Regions from separate parts of the Kaistia sp. SLG-1 genome, predicted to be linked through region 1. Evidence: predicted binding sites of a transcription regulator. Region 1 holds the regulator's gene; the other holds the start of a gene.
The links. The regulator PhoB, encoded in region 1, activates phosphate uptake and scavenging genes when phosphate is short. The targets are predictions, from matches to a motif close to TGTCATNNANCTGTCAT.
Positions count from the first base shown of each region.

Region 2: the regulator PhoB is predicted to act here: its motif matches at 3,048-3,064, upstream of AC6HZP_RS10630 (CorA family divalent cation transporter).

Region 1 is NZ_AP048544.1:817,122-825,019, reverse strand. Features, by position in the region: gene apaG (Co2+/Mg2+ efflux facilitator ApaG/CorD) at 185-577, shown strand; gene AC6HZP_RS03705 (Hsp33 family molecular chaperone) at 783-1,766, opposite strand; gene argF (ornithine carbamoyltransferase) at 1,766-2,689, opposite strand; gene AC6HZP_RS03695 (aspartate aminotransferase family protein) at 2,705-3,937, opposite strand; gene AC6HZP_RS03690 (GcrA family cell cycle regulator) at 4,346-4,879, shown strand; gene phoB (phosphate regulon transcriptional regulator PhoB) at 5,325-6,023, opposite strand; gene phoU (phosphate signaling complex protein PhoU) at 6,057-6,773, opposite strand; gene pstB (phosphate ABC transporter ATP-binding protein PstB) at 6,799-7,584, opposite strand; gene pstA (phosphate ABC transporter permease PstA) at 7,581-7,898, opposite strand, start outside.
Region 2 is NZ_AP048544.1:2,358,528-2,366,425, reverse strand. Features, by position in the region: gene AC6HZP_RS10645 (cytochrome ubiquinol oxidase subunit I) at 1-535, shown strand, start outside; gene cydB (cytochrome d ubiquinol oxidase subunit II) at 551-1,702, shown strand; gene cydX (cytochrome bd-I oxidase subunit CydX) at 1,719-1,850, shown strand; gene AC6HZP_RS10630 (CorA family divalent cation transporter) at 1,946-2,962, opposite strand; gene AC6HZP_RS10625 (NAD(P)/FAD-dependent oxidoreductase) at 3,157-4,440, shown strand; gene amaB (L-piperidine-6-carboxylate dehydrogenase) at 4,478-6,022, shown strand; gene AC6HZP_RS10615 (ABC transporter substrate-binding protein) at 6,415-7,542, shown strand; gene AC6HZP_RS10610 (Lrp/AsnC family transcriptional regulator) at 7,594-7,898, opposite strand, start outside.

The DNA.
Region 1 (7,898 bases):
ATTCACGACCATCCAGACTATAGCGCAGCCATATGGCGCGCGAAACGTGTGCGCTTTACCTACGCAATGCTGTTTTGCGGGATGGAAAGCCGTGTGGATGCCCGGCTCGCCTGCGGCGTCGAGCACGATTGACGGGCCGGCTCGGCAGGGGCTAAGAGCCTCGCACCATTGTCGAGAACAACCGATGTATCGAACCGTCACGCGATCGATCCAGGTCACCGTGCAGCCCAGCTTCGTCGAGGACGATTCCTCGCCGGGCGAAGGTCGCTATGTCTGGGCGTATACGATCGAGATCGTCAATCTCGGCCTGGAGAACGTGAAGCTGCGCTCGCGCTGCTGGCGCATCACAGACGGGCGCGGCCATACCGAGGAAGTGCGCGGCGTCGGCGTCGTCGGCAAGGAGCCGTCGCTGAAGCCCGGCGAGAGCTTCGAATACACCAGCGGCTGCCCGCTCTCGACCCCGTCGGGCATCATGGTCGGCACGTACCAGATGCAGACCGAGGACGGCGAGATGTTCTCCGTCGACATCCCCGCCTTCTCGCTCGACATGCCGAACGCCGCCCGCGTGCTGCACTGAGCGGCACGCGAGAGGCCTGAAATCCATCCCGGGGTGCAAGCCTCTCTTCACCTCCCCCTGAGGGGGAGGTCGGACCGCAGGTCCGGGAGAGGGTTTAGGAAACCATCCGGTGAGGCCGTAAACCCTCACCCGCCGGCCTTCGGCCGTCGACCTCTCCCTCAGGGAGAGGTGAAGCAAGCCAGTCGCCCCGTCCGAGGGCAGCTCCTCAGCCCAGAAATTCCTGCGGCTCAAAGCTGTACTTGGCGCCGCAGAACTCGCAGGTGACGGCGATCTCGTCGTTCTCGATGCTGTCGGTGATTTCCTCGGCCGAGAAGCCGCGCAGCACGCCCTCGATCCGGTCGCGCGAGCAGGAGCACTGGTCCCGCACCGCCGAAGCCTCGAACACGCGGACGCCGCGCTCGTGGAACAGCCGGTAGAGCAGCCGCTCGACCGGGACCTCGGGATCGATCAGCTCGTGATCTTCGACGGTCGAGACCAGCGAGGTGGCCTCGGCCCAGGCGTCGCTCTCCTCGCCCTCGACCTCGTGGCCGTCCGGGACATCGCCGCCCGGCAGGTCGCGATGACCGGCGCCGGACTGCGGCAGGAACTGCACCATCATGCCGCCGGCGCGCCAGCTATGCGCGGCGCCGCCGTCCTCGCGCGTCATCATCTCGGCGACCGCCAGGCGGACGATCGTCGGGATCTGCTCGGACTGGGCGAAATAGGCGTGCGCCACCTCTTCCAGGCTGGCGCCGTCGAGCTTGACGATGCCCTGGTAGCGGCTGGTGAACTCGCCCTGGTCGATGGTCATGGCGAGGATGCCGTTGCCGAGTAGCAGCTCCGGCTTCAGCGTGCCCTCCGCCTCCATTGCCGCGACCCGCTCCTTGTCGAAGCGGGCATAGGCGCGGATGTTGCCGGGCGTGCGGTAGTCGACGACCAGCATGTCGACGGGGCCGTCGGTCTGCGTCTGCAGCAGGAACTGGCCCTGGAACTTCAGCGACGAGCCGAGCAGCACGGCAAGGACGACCGCCTCGCCGAGCAGCTTCGACACCGGCAGCGGATAGTCGTGCCGCGCCAGAAGCGCCGACAGCGCCGGCCCCATCTGGATGGCGCGGCCGCGCACGTCCAGCCCCTCGACCGCGAAGGGCAGCACGGCATCGTCGCCGGCCGCGTCGATCGCGCCGGTATCTACGGGTTCAAGTTTTTCCATCAGAGTGCCTCCGGGCCACCCAGGCACCAGGCAAGAATGCCCTTCTGCGCGTGCAGCCGGTTTTCAGCCTCGTCGAAGACGACCGATTGCGGTCCGTCCATCACCTCGGCCGTCACCTCCTCGCCGCGATGGGCGGGCAGGCAATGCATGAACAGCGCGTCCTGCTTGGCGCGCGCCATCAGGCGGGCGTTAACCTGGTACGGCTTCAGGAGATTGTGCCGCCGTTCGGCCTCGTTGTCGCCCATCGAGACCCAGGTGTCGGTGACGATGCAATCGGCATCGGCCGCCGCGTCATGCGGATCCTCGCCGGCGATGACCTCGCCGCCATGCGAGCGCGCCCAGTCGAGCAGGCTGTGCGCCGGCGCCAGCTCCTCCGGCGTCGCGATCTTCAGGCGGAAATCGAAGCGCGCCGAGGCGTGCACCCAGGAGGCGAGCACATTGTTGCTGTCGCCGAGCCAGGCCACCGTCTTGCCGGTGATCGGGCCGCGATGCTCCTCATAGGTGAGGATGTCGGCCATGACCTGGCAGGGATGCGAGCGGCGCGTCAGCCCGTTGATGACCGGAACCGTGGCGTTGCGCGCGAGCTCCGCCAGCGCATCGTGATCGAGGATACGGATCATGATGCCGTTGACGTAGCGCGACATCACCTTCGCCGTATCGGCGATGGTCTCGCCGCGGCCGAGCTGCATCTCGGCGCCGGTGAGCATCAGCGTCTGGCCGCCGAGCTCGCGCATGCCGACGTCGAAGGAGACGCGCGTCCGGGTCGAGGGCTGCTCGAAGATCAGCGCCAGCACCTTGCCGGCGAGCGGGCCGACGCCGTCGAGCGCCCCGTTGCGGGACGCCTTGATGCGCTTCGCGCCTTCCATGATCTGCCGAAGCGTCGCGGAATCGAACTCTGTCAGGTCGAGAAAATGCCGAACCATGATGCCCCGTCCCGCTTATGCGGATTGCCGCGCCGCATCGGCGGCGGCGGCTTCGATTGCGGTGAAGGCGGCGTCCATCCTGTCGATCGCCGCATCGACTTCGGCCTTGCCGATGTTGAGCGGCGGCAGCAGGCGGAGCACGTTGTCGCCGGCGCCGGCCGCCAGCATGTGCTGGTCGCGCAGCGCCGCGACGACCTCGGGGATCGGCTTCAGCGCGTGAATGCCAATCAAGAGGCCCTCGCCGCGAATGCCGTCGGCGACGCCGGGATGGCTGTCGATCAGCCCGCCGAGGCGCTGGCTCAGATAGCGCGCGGTCTCGCGCACATGCTCGAGGAAGCCGTCGGCGAGCACCGCGTCGAGCACGGCATTGCCGACCGCCATCGCCAGCGGATTGCCGCCGAAGGTGGTGCCGTGCGTGCCGGGCGTCATGCCCTTGGCCGCCTCGTTGGTGGCCAAGCACGCGCCGAGCGGGAAGCCGCCGCCGATGCCCTTGGCCGCCGTCAGGATGTCCGGGGCGATGCCAGTCCACTCATAGGCGAACAGCTTGCCGGTGCGGCCAATGCCGGTCTGGACCTCGTCCATGATCAGCAGCATGCCCTCGGCGTCGCAAAGCGCCCGGAGCTCGCGCAGGAAATCGGTCGGGAAGGAGCGCACGCCGCCTTCGCCCTGGATCGGCTCGATCATGATCGCCGCCGTCGCCGGCGTCACCGCCGCCTTGATCGCCGCCATGTCGCCGAACGGCACCTGGTCGAAACCGTCCGCCTTCGGGCCGAAGCCGTCGAGATATTTCTGCTGACCGCCGGCGGCGAGCGTCGCCAGCGTCCGGCCGTGGAACGCGCCCTCGATGGTGAGGATGCGGAACCGCTCGGGCTGGCCGTTGACATAGTGGTAGCGCCGCGCCGTCTTGATCGCGGCCTCGTTGGCCTCGGCGCCCGAATTGGCGAAGAAGACGCGGTCGGCGAAGGAGTTGGCGACCAGCGTGTCGGCGAGCTTCTCCTGGCCGGGGATCCGGAACAGGTTCGACGTGTGCCAGAGCTTGCCGGCCTGTTCGGTCAGCGCCTGCACAAGGACCGGGTTGGCATGGCCGAGCGTGTTCACCGCGATGCCGGCGGAGAAATCGAGATAAGCGTCCCCGTCTCGCGTAAAGACCCAGGCCCCCTCGCCTCGCTCGAACTCGAGCGGTGCACGCGCAAAGGTGTCAAAGAGGCTGGACGAGGTCTTTTTTACGCTGCTATCGGGGGCGTTCATATCCCCTCCTTCGGATGAAACCACGGAAATGGGTGCCAAAAATCAAAAGTGCCACCCGAGGCCGACGCGCCGGGCAGCACCTTTTTGCGTTGCCCTTATATCACGGTCGTGACGTTTTGTGTCAATGAAAACGGCGGCGGAGGGGCCTCGGCGGCGGCTAAGCGATTGACCCGACTCACGGTTCGGGGCCGAGACCGCAAGTTGGGGAAAACGCAAGGATCCACATCTAGGATTCCTGCCGACTCTTGTCACCGAGTCAGGCCATATAGTATCTTAATAACCGTTAAGATACGAAATATCGAGCCGGTACCTCCCCCTGACCCAAGTATCGCGTTCAAAGTCGTCATGCCCCCTGGCCGACGACCGCGACAGGATTCCGGGTATCGCTCCGACCGACAAGGACACGCTATGACTTGGACGGACGAACGGGTTGAGTTGCTGAAGAAGCTCTGGACCGACGGTTTGAGCGCGAGCCAGATCGCCTCGGAGCTTGGCGGCGTAACGCGCAATGCGGTCATCGGCAAGGTACATCGGCTGAGCCTGTCGGGTCGCGCCAAGCCGGCTTCGACGCCGGTGGCTCGCGCCCGCAAGCCTGCGACGACCAGCAATGGCCGATCCGCAACGACGGGCCGCCCCAATCCTGTCAGGCCGCTGGTGGCGGGCAATACCGCGCTGAAGCCGCTCGGCCAGATCGTGCCGGAACCGCGGCGCATGCCCCGCCCGGCCGGCTCGGACGACGTCGTCGTGCCGATCAGCCTGCATGCCACGATCCTCACGCTCACCGAACAGACCTGCAAATGGCCGATCGGCGACCCGAGCACCGAGGATTTCCATTTCTGCGGCCAGCGGTCGAACTCCGGCATTCCCTACTGCGAATATCATTCGCGCGTCGCCTACCAGCCGGTGCATGACCGCCGCCAGAAGAAGGCCGTCGGCGCCTGATCGCGCCGGCCTGACGCTGGCTCCGGCGCCTGGCGCGCCGACGAGACCAGCCGCAATCCCGGCCGTGCCGTCCTCCATCGAGGCGCACGGCCGATTTGTTTTCCGGCCTCCCCTTGCCAACAACAGAAAGCCGCGCCGGGATTCTGTCCCGCACGCGGCTTCTTGTTCTTTAGCTCTTGAAGGCGGATCCGAAGCTCGCCCCTCACCTCTCCCTGAGGGAGAGGTCGACGCACGAAGTGCGGCGGGTGAGGGTTTACGGTCTATCCGGAGGGTTCCCTAAACCCTCTCCCGGACCTGCGGTCCGACCTCCCCCTCAGGGGGAGGCGAAGGCAGGAGGTGGTCCTCCCCGGAAGAAGCCGTGCCGGAGGCAGCCACGGCAGCCCCCCGGACTATCTCGCATCTGGCGACCCTCCCTCAAGGGGAGGGTTCACGCGGAGTGGTTGCCTCAGGCCATCGCGAACTGGTCGTCGAAGGAATAGCCGGAGCCGCGCACGGTGCGGATCGGATCCTTGACGCGGCCGCGGTTCACCGCCTTGCGCAGGCGGCCGATATGGACGTCGACGGTGCGCTCGTCGACATAGACGTCACGACCCCAGACCCCATCCAGCAACTGTTCGCGTGAAAACACGCGGCCGGGGCTCTTCATCAGATATTCGAGCAGGCGGAACTCGGTCGGGCCGAGATGCAGCTCGCGCCCCGAGCGGCGGACGCGGTGCGTCTCGCGATCGAGCTCGATGTCGCCGGCGCGCAGCAGCGTGGCGATCACCTCGGGCCGCGAGCGGCGCAGGATCGCCCGCACGCGCGCCATCAGCTCCGGCACGGAGAACGGCTTGACGACATAGTCGTCGGCGCCGGTGGCGAGACCGCGGATGCGCTCCTGCTCCTCGCCGCGGGCGGTGAGCATGATCACCGGCAGCGTGCGCGTGGCGTCGCGGGCACGGAGCCGGCGGCAGAGCTCGATGCCGGAGATCCCCGGCAGCATCCAGTCGAGCAGCAGCAGGTCGGGCACGGTTTCGAGGAGGCGCATCTCGGCGTCATCGCCGCGCGGCACGACCTCGACCGTGTACCCTTCCGCTTCCAGATTGTAACGGAGGAGGAGGCTCAGCGCCTCCTCATCCTCGACGATCATAACGCGTGGCGTCATTCACGAATTCCTGGGGTGTGGCTGACGATACCGTCAGTTCTTCTCATAGTTGACGGCAGTCGTGCTCGACTCGTCCTGCTTCGGGCGGTCTTCGGCGAGCACCTGGCCGGTGACGACATAGTAGACCGTCTCGGCGATGTTGGTGGCGTGATCGCCGATGCGCTCGATGTTCTTGGCGCAGAACAGGAGATGCGTGCAGAAGGTGATGTTGCGCGGATCTTCCATCATGTAGGTCAGAAGCTCGCGGAAGAGCGACGTGTACATGGCGTCGATTTCTTCGTCGCGCTTCCAGACTTCATAGGCCTGGTCGACGTCGCGGCTCGCATAGGCGTCCAGCACGTCCTTGAGCTGGGTCAGCGACAGCTCCGCCATGTGCTCGACGCCGGTGTTGAAGCGCTTCGACTGGAGCTGGCCATCGAGCGCCATGACGCGCTTGGCGATGTTCTTGGCCAGATCGCCGATGCGCTCGAGATCGCTGGCGATGCGCTGCGCCGCGATGACTTCGCGCAGGTCCATCGCCATCGGCTGGCGCCGGGCGATGATCATGATGGCGCGCTCTTCGCATTCGCGCTGCAGTGCGTCGAGCTTCTTGTCGTCGGCGATCACCTGCTTGGCGGTGGCCGTGTCGACCCGGATCAGAGCACCGACGGCAACGTCGACCAGGCGCTCCGCCATGCCGCCCATCTCGGCGATGCGGCGGGCGACGTCATTGAGCTCTTCGTCGTAGCGGGAAACAATATGTTCGGACATCTCGTGCTCCTACGTCCGCCCGGCCTCAGCCGAAGCGTCCGGTGATGTAGTCCTGGGTGCGCTTGTCGCTCGGCGACGTGAAGATCTTCGTCGTCTCGTCGAACTCGATCAGCTCGCCGAGATACATGAAGGCGGTGTAGTCGGAGACGCGCGCCGCCTGCTGCATGTTGTGCGTGACGATGGCGATCGTGTAGTCGGTCGTCAGCTCGTCGATCAGTTCCTCGATCTTCGCGGTCGAGATCGGATCGAGCGCCGAGCAGGGCTCGTCGAACAGCACGACTTCCGGCCGCACCGCGATGGTGCGGGCGATGCAGAGGCGCTGCTGCTGGCCGCCCGAGAGGCTGAGGCCGCTCGAATGCAGCTTGTCCTTGACCTCGTTCCAGAGCGCGCCGCGCGTCAGCGCCGCCTCGACCCGGCCGTCCATCTCGGAGCGCGAGATGTTCTCGTAGAGGCGGATGCCGAAGGCGATGTTCTCGTAGATCGACATCGGGAACGGCGTCGGCTTCTGGAACACCATGCCGACGCGGGCGCGCAGCATGTTGCGGTCCTGGTCGGGGTTCAGCACGTTCTGGCCGTCGAAGATCACCTCGCCCTCGGCGCGCTGGCGCGGGTAGAGGTCGTACATGCGGTTGAGGACCCGCAGCAGCGTCGACTTTCCGCAGCCCGACGGGCCGATGAACGCCGTGACCTTCTTCTCGTAGAGCGGCAGGTTGATCGTCTTCAGCGCCAGGTTGTCGCCGTAGAAGAACTTCAGATTACGGATCGAGATCTTCTCGGCCATGCCGGCCGTGTTCATCGCGGTCTGGGTCATTTGGAAGCCTTGGGGCTGAGGAAGGCGCGGGCGACGATGTTGAGTGCCAGCACGGTAAAGGTGATGAGGAGGGCGCCGGTCCAGGCGAGCTTCTGCCAATCCGGATAGGGCGACAGCGCGAACTGGAAGATGGTCACCGGCAGCGACGACATCGGCGCGTTGAGGTTGGTGCTCCAGAACTGGTTGTTCAGCGCCGTGAAGAGCAGCGGGGCGGTCTCGCCGGAGACGCGGGCGATCGCCAGCAGCACGCCGGTGACGATGCCGGACATCGCGGCCTTGTAGGCGACGTGGCGGATCATGACCGAGCGCGGCAG
Region 2 (7,898 bases), 1.5 Mb from region 1:
CCTCGGCTACGGCCTCCTGGTCAAGCAGATCCGCCCCGACGTCGAAAACGCGACGGACGCGGACATCACCAAGGCCGCCGCCTCGACCATCCCGAACGTGCCCGTCATGTTCTGGAGCTTCCGCCTGATGGTGGGTCTTGGCTTCTACTTCATCGCCTTCTTCGCCGCCGCCTTCTACATCGCCTCGCGGCACAAGCTCGGCGAGCAGCGCTGGACGCTGTGGCTGGCGCTGTTCAGCCTGCCGCTTCCCTGGGTGGCGATCGAAGCCGGCTGGCTGCTTGCCGAATATGGCCGTCAGCCCTGGGCGATCGAAGGCGTGCTGCCGACCTTCTATGCGGCATCCGGCCTGACGTTCACCGATCTCGTCATCAGCCTGTCGATCTTCCTTCTGATCTACAGCGTGCTGGCCGTGATCGAAGTGATCCTGATGGTGAAGACGATCAAGAAGGGCCCGCTGGAGCATGATCCGCTGCAGCCGGCCGTCGCAGGTCCCGACGTGCTGCCGATCCCGGCCGCCGCCGGCCCCAAGCTCTGATCCGCGGGGGTTATCATGAATGACATTGTACCAGTCGACTACGAAACGCTCCGCCTCATCTGGTGGCTCCTGCTCGGCGTGCTTTTGATCGGCTTCGCCGTGATGGACGGCTTCGATCTCGGCATCGGCGCCCTCCTGCCGTTCGTCGCCAAGACGGACGAGGAACGCCGCGTCGTGATCAACGTCGTCGGGCCGGTCTGGGAAGGTAACCAAGTCTGGCTGATCCTCGGCGGCGGCGCCATCTTCGCCGCCTTCCCGATGCTCTACGCCGTGTCCTTCTCCGGCTTCTACCTGGCGATGATGGTGATCCTGGTCGCCCTCATCCTGCGCCCGGTCGGCTTCAAGTACCGGAGCAAGATCGGCGATCCCGGCTGGCGCTCGACCTGGGACATCGTGCTCTGCATCGCCGGCGTCATTCCGGCGCTGATCCTCGGCGTCGCCGTCGGCAACGTGCTGCTCGGCGTGCCGTTCGAGTTCGACGACACGCTCCGGACGTTCTGGCGCGGCAACTTCTTCCAGCTGCTGACGCCCTACGCGCTTCTCGCCGGCCTCGTCAGCCTCTCCATGCTGATCATGCATGGCGCGGCGCTGCTGACGTGGAAGACCGAGGGCGTCATCGCCGATCGCGCCCGCAGCTACGGACGGCTGGCGGCGCTCGCCGTCATCGTGCTGTTCGCGCTTGCCGGCGTCTGGACCGCCTATGGCATCGGCGGCCATGTGCTGACCAGCGTCATCGACCCGCTCGGGCCTTCCAACCCGCTCGGCAAGACGGTGTCGGTCGAGAACGGCGCGTGGCTCGCCAACTACACGAAGTATCCGTGGATGATGATCGCGCCGATCCTCGGCTTCGCGGGCGCGCTGCTGGCGCTCGTCGGCTTCACCGTCAGGAAGCCGGCGCTCACCTTCATCACCTCGGGCGCGGCCATCTTCGGCATCATCGCCACGGCCGGCGTGTCGCTGTTCCCCTTCCTGCTGCCGTCCTCGGTCGATCCGAGCAACGGCCTCACGATCTGGGACGCGTCCTCGTCGAAGCTGACGCTCTGGGTGATGCTGCTGTCGACCTGCTTCTTCCTGCCGATCATCCTGATCTACACGGCCTTCATCTACCGCGTCATGCGCGGCAAGGTGACGGCGGTGACGATGGACAAGAACCCGAACGCCTACTGAGCGGAGGATTTCAGCAATGTGGTATTTCTCCTGGATCCTCGGCCTCAGCCTCGCCTGCGCCTTCGGCATCCTGAACGCCATGTGGTACGAGCTGCGTGACGACCGCCTGAAGGGCCGCCTCGGCATCACGCCGAGCAAGGATCGCTGATCTAGACCAGCGCCCGGCGCAAAACAGAACGACCGCCCGACGGATCCGACGATCCCGGGCGGTCGTTTTCGTTTGGGGGCCTCGGATCCGCCGCCCTAGTCGAAGAAGCCGAGCCGGCGCAGCAGCAGAAGCGTGAAGCCGGAGGCGACGACGCCGATGACGGAGGCGCCGATCCAGCCAGTGGAGCCGTCGAGGAACGGCAGGCCGCCGGTGTTCATGCCGAAAAAGCCGGTCACCAGCGTCGGCGGCATCAAGAGCGCCGTCATGATCGAGAGCACATAGAGGTGGCGGTTGCTGATGTTGGCGAGCTTCGCCGCGATCTCGTCCTGCAGGAAGCGCGCGCGGTCCTGCACTTCCTGGACTTCCTGATCGAGCGTCTCGATGCGGCGCAGGAGCCGTTCCGCCGCCGCGGAGGCGGCCTGGTGGCTCTGCTCGTCCTCGTCGTCGTCGTCCTCGGGAAACTCGCGCAGGATGCTGCGGAAGCCCGACAGCTGACGGTGCAGCTTGACCGCCGTCCGCCGCAGCGGCCCGAGCCGGCGCGACTCGTCGTGCAGCCGCTCGTCGAGCACGCGGTCCTCGATCGAATCCGCCTCCATCCGCAGCGCACGAAGGGTCTCCGCCATGGCACGCAGCACCTGCTCGATCATCAGCTCGAACAGCGCGACGGGACCTGAGACGGGCTGGCCGCTCTGGATCTTGCTTCGCGCCAGCGCCGCGGCGCGCACGGGATGCCGCCGGCCGGAGACCAGATAGCCCGGACCAAAGGCGAAGCGCATCGGCACCGTCCGGTCGGAATCCTCGCCCGGATGCTCCTGCAGCGTGTCGGAGAAGCGGCCCCAGACGGCGTGCTTGTCGAAATCGAGCGTCGGATGATCGTCGACGGAGAGCAGCAGGCGACGCGCATCGCCGCTCAGCCAACCGACCCCGGCGATCCAGTCGCGCGCCAGACGATCGACGAAATCGATATGCACCCAGACAAAACCATCGGCCGGATCGCTCGGCGCGATCGTCTCGTCCAGCGCGATGGCGCGCGCGCCGCCGCCGGCATCGAAACGATAGGCCCAGATCACACCCGAGACGGGTCGGGACAGCGCAGAAGCTTCAGCAGGCATTGCCGGATTGATCATCGCATCGCTTGCCGGTCGAGCAGGAATTTCGACATGCCGCCGCGCGGCGGCACCACATGCGACAGTTCATATGACAGAACGATGACAGGCCGCGCGCGGGTCGTGGAATTCCATTGTCGCCGACGCGGGCGGCAGCCATGATCGCCTTACGGAAGGTGAACATCCGCCGGGACGGGCTCATGCAGAACGATCCACGATCGCACGGTCTCTGGGAGCGCACGGCGCCGCCTGCCCCGCCTTTGACGCCTCTCGCCGGCGACCGCACGGCCGACGTCGTGGTGATCGGCGGCGGCTATACCGGCCTGTCGACCGCCCTGCATGCCGCTCGCGACGGCCTCGATGTCGTGCTGCTCGAGGGCGTCGAGATCGGCTTCGGCGGGTCGGGGCGCAATGTCGGGCTGGTCAATGCCGGCATGTGGGTGATGCCTGACGACGTGCCGGCGACGCTCGGCCGCGAGCCTGGCGACCGCCTGCTCGAGCTGCTCGGCGACGCGCCGCGACAGGTTTTCGAGCTGGTCCGGGCGCATGGCATCGAATGCGAGCTGGAGACACAGGGAACGCTGCATTGCGCCGTCGGGGCGAAGGGGCTGGCGGAGATCCGGCAGCGGGCGGGGCAATGGCTTGCCCGCGGCGCGCCGGTCCGCCTGCTCGACGCCGCCGAGACGGCGGAAACGACCGGCAGCCATGCCTATGCCGGATCGCTGCTCGACCTTCGCGCCGGGACGATCCAGCCGCTCGCCTACGCGCGCGGCCTCGCCCGCGCCGCGCTCGATCACGGCGCGCGCATCCATGTGCGAAGCCCGGTGGTCTCGGCGGAAAGAGCGGCCGGCGGCTGGCGCGTGGCAACGGCGGGCGGCAGCGTCACGGCCGGGTGGGTGGTCGTCGCGACCGACGCCTATACGAGCATGCCCTGGCCCGAGATCCGCGCCGAGCAGATCCACCTGCCCTATTTCAACTTCGCCACCGTGCCGCTCGACGCGGATCTCCGGAGCACGATCCTGCCGGGGCGGCAGGGCGCCTGGGATACCCGCGAGGTGCTGAGCTCCTTCCGCTTCGACCGGGCCGGCCGGCTCGTCTTCGGCAGCGTCGGGGCGCTGCGCGGCAGCGGCGCGCCGATCCACCGCGCCTGGGCCAAGCGGGCGCTCGCCAAAATCTTCCCGCAGATCGGCGAAATCGCCTTCGAGGCCGAGTGGTACGGCCAGATCGGCATGACGGACAATTGCCTGCCGCGCTTCCACAAGCTCGCCCCCAACGTGATCGCCTTCTCGGGCTACAATGGACGCGGCATCGCGCCCGGCACCGTGTTCGGGCAAATCCTCGCCGGGCATATCGCGGGCCGGATCCCGGAGGAGGCGCTGCCGCTTCCCGTCACCGATGCCAGCGCGGCGCGCTTGCGCCGTCTCAAGGAAGCCTATTACGAAGTGGGGTCGCAGATCGCCCATCTGGCCGACGCCCGGCTTTGAAACGCAGTCGAGACCCGGATTTCGAGGAAGGAAGAGCATGACCATCGCCATCAAGAACAGCCTCAAGGCCGAGGTCGACACCCTTCTCGCCGAGATCGGCGTTCCCGCATCGGTACGCTCCGGCGGCACGCTCGCCGTCCATTCGCCTGTTACCGGCGAGGAGCTGGCCCGTCTCGTCGAGACCGACGAAGCCGCGGCGAACCGCGCCATTGAGGCGGCGCATGCGGCCTTCCTCGCCTGGCGCAGCGTGCCGGCGCCGAAGCGCGGCGAACTGATCCGCCTGCTCGGCGAGGAGCTCCGCGAGCACAAGGCGGCCCTCGGCCGGCTGGTCTCGATCGAGGCCGGCAAGATCGTCTCGGAAGGCCTCGGCGAGGTACAGGAGATGATCGACATCTGCGATTTCGCCGTCGGCCTGTCGCGCCAGCTCTATGGCCTCACCATCGCCACCGAGCGCAGCGATCACCGGATGATGGAGACCTGGCATCCGCTCGGCGTCACCGGCGTGATCTCCGCCTTCAATTTCCCCGTCGCGGTCTGGTCGTGGAATGCGGCGCTGGCGCTCGTCTGCGGCAACAGCGTCGTGTGGAAGCCGTCCGAAAAGACGCCGCTGACGGCGCTGGCGACGACGGCCCTGTTCAACCGCGCGGCAAAACGCTTCGTCGCCGAAGGCGGCACGCTGCCGGACGGCCTCGCGACCGTCCTGATCGGCGGCCGCGCCGTCGGCGAGGCTCTGGTCGACCATCCGCGCGTACCGCTCGTCTCGGCGACCGGCTCGACCGCCATGGGCAGCGCCGTCGGCCCGCGCCTCGCCGGCCGCTTCGCCCGCGCCATCCTGGAGCTCGGCGGCAACAACGCCGCCATCGTCTGCCCCTCGGCCGATCTCGACCTGACCTTGCGCGGCGTCGCCTTCGCCGCCATGGGCACGGCCGGCCAACGCTGCACCACGCTGCGTCGCCTCTTCGTTCATGACAGCATCTACGATGCCCTCGTGTCGCGCCTGAAGCAGGCCTATGGCTCGGTCAAAATCGGCAACCCGCTGGAGGCCGGCACGCTGGTCGGCCCGCTGATCGACGCCCGCGCCTTCGAGGGCATGCAGCGGGCGCTCGGCGCCGCGAGGGCCGCCGGCGGCACGGTGACGGGCGGCGATCGCGTCGACGCGGCGGCCGCGCCCGCCGCCTATTACGTGCGACCCGCCATCGTTGAGATGCCGGCGCAGACCGGCCCGGTCGAGCAGGAGACCTTCGCGCCGATCCTCTATGTCCTGCGCTATTCCGATTTCGACGAGGCGCTTCGCCTGCACAACGCCGTGCCGCAGGGCCTCTCCTCGTCGATCTTCACCAACGACCTGCGCGAGGCAGAGACCTTCCTCTCGTCGCGCGGCTCCGATTGCGGCATCGCCAACGTCAATATCGGCCCGTCCGGCGCCGAGATCGGCGGCGCGTTCGGCGGCGAGAAGGAGACCGGCGGCGGCCGGGAATCCGGCTCCGACGCCTGGAAGGCCTATATGCGCCGCGCCACCAACACGATCAATTTCGGCAAGACGCTGCCGCTGGCGCAAGGCGTCCAGTTCGACGTCGCCTGACGACTTCCGAAGCCGATCCTACCCCGACGAGCCCGGCCCATGACCGGGCTCGCGACGGGGCTCGCCCGGTCGCGCCCATGCAGGATTTCGCGGCAACCGATTGATCTTCCAGCCCTTCGTCCCGATCCGGAAATCGTCCGGAAACCGCGCGTTCGGACGAGCGGACCAACGCGAAAATTGGTCCTATATTTCCCTTGCGATAACATCCTAAAGACAGCAAGATAGCACCAATGCGTCAGGCAACTTTGGAACAAGGGTGGCCTGCTCCATCGACGATGAGGAACGCTGTACCAGGCCGCCTCGGTGGTACGGCGTCGTCGCGGGCGTGCAGAAGCGTGCGGCCCAACCCGACGGGAGGAGAACGAATGCTCAAGGCAAGAACTTCGATCACGATGCTGGCCCTTTCGATGCTCATGGCGACGACGGGGCTTTCATCGGCGGACGCGATCAAGATCGGCGTCAACCAGCCGCTCACGGGGCCGTTCGCGGCCTCCGGAACCTATATCGTCGACGGCGCCAAGATCGCCGTGGAGCAGATCAACGCCGCCGGCGGCGTGCTCGGCAACCCGATCGAGCTCGTGATCGAGGACAACAAGAGCAACCCGACCGAGGCCGCCGCTGTCGCCGAGAAGCTGATCGAGCGCGACAAGGTGCCGGTGATGATGGGCGCCTGGGGCTCCAGCCTGACGCTCGCCGCGATGCCGAAGCTGATGCAGTACGAAGTGCCGATGCTGGTCGAGACGTCGTCGTCGAGCAAGATCACCAAGCAGGGCAATCCCTACATCTTCCGCATCTCGCCGCCCTCCTTCGTCGAGGCGGCGCTGTTCAAGACGCTGCTGCCGGATCTCGGCATCAAGAAGGTCGACTTCCTGGCCATCAACAACGATTGGGGCCGCGGGACGATCACCGACTTCACGGCGATGTTCAAGGAGAACGGCGTCGACGTCAGCCTCTCCGAGATCATGGACCAGTCGGCGCAGGACATGAGCGCCCAGCTCTCCAAGATCAAGGCGTCTGACTCCGACACCATCATCGTCACCACCGCCGTCGAGCAGCTGACGCTGGTGCTGAAGCAGGCGGCGGCCCTCGGCATCACCAAGCGCATCATCACCACCGGCGGATCGCAGAACCCGGACCAGCTGATCGAGCAGGCCGGCTCCGCCGCCAACAACACGATGCACATGGTGTTCTTCGCGCCGTGGGAGCCGGACAAGACCCCGCATCCGGACCAGGCCAAGGCCTTCATCGACGCCTGGGCCAAGCAGGGCCATGGCAGCGCGGGCCTGACCGAGAGCTATCGCGGCTATGACGGCATCCACGTCATCAAGGCGGCGATCGAGAAGGCCGGCGCCGCCGATCCGAAGGCGATCCGCGAGGCGTTCTGGCAGATTTCGGTGCCGACGCTGAACGGCACCGTCACCTTCGTCAAGGACGGGCCCGAGGGTCGCGAGAGCGGCCAGTACATGGCGAACGGCACGCTGGTGAAGATCGTCGACGGCAAGGTCACCCTCGCCCACTGAGGTCTAAACCAACTCTTGAAGGCCCCGGACCTGCGCCGGGGCCTTTTTCGTTCACGCCCCGGTCGGCACAGCGAGGCTGGTCTTGATCCGGTCCATCACGACCAGCGTGCGGAAGCGCTTCACATTGTGGTTCTGGAAGAACAGTCGGCGGGTCAGCGCCTCATATTCGCCCATGCTGGCGACCGTGATGATCAGCACGAAATCCGCGTCGCCGGTGACGTAGTAGCATTGCTGCACCTCGGGCGCCTCCGAGAAGGCCTTCTTGGCGTCGTCGAGCAGGCCCATGCGCTCGCTCTCGACATGCACCTCCACCACGATGGTGATCGGGCGGCCGACGCGCGCGGGATCGACGCTGG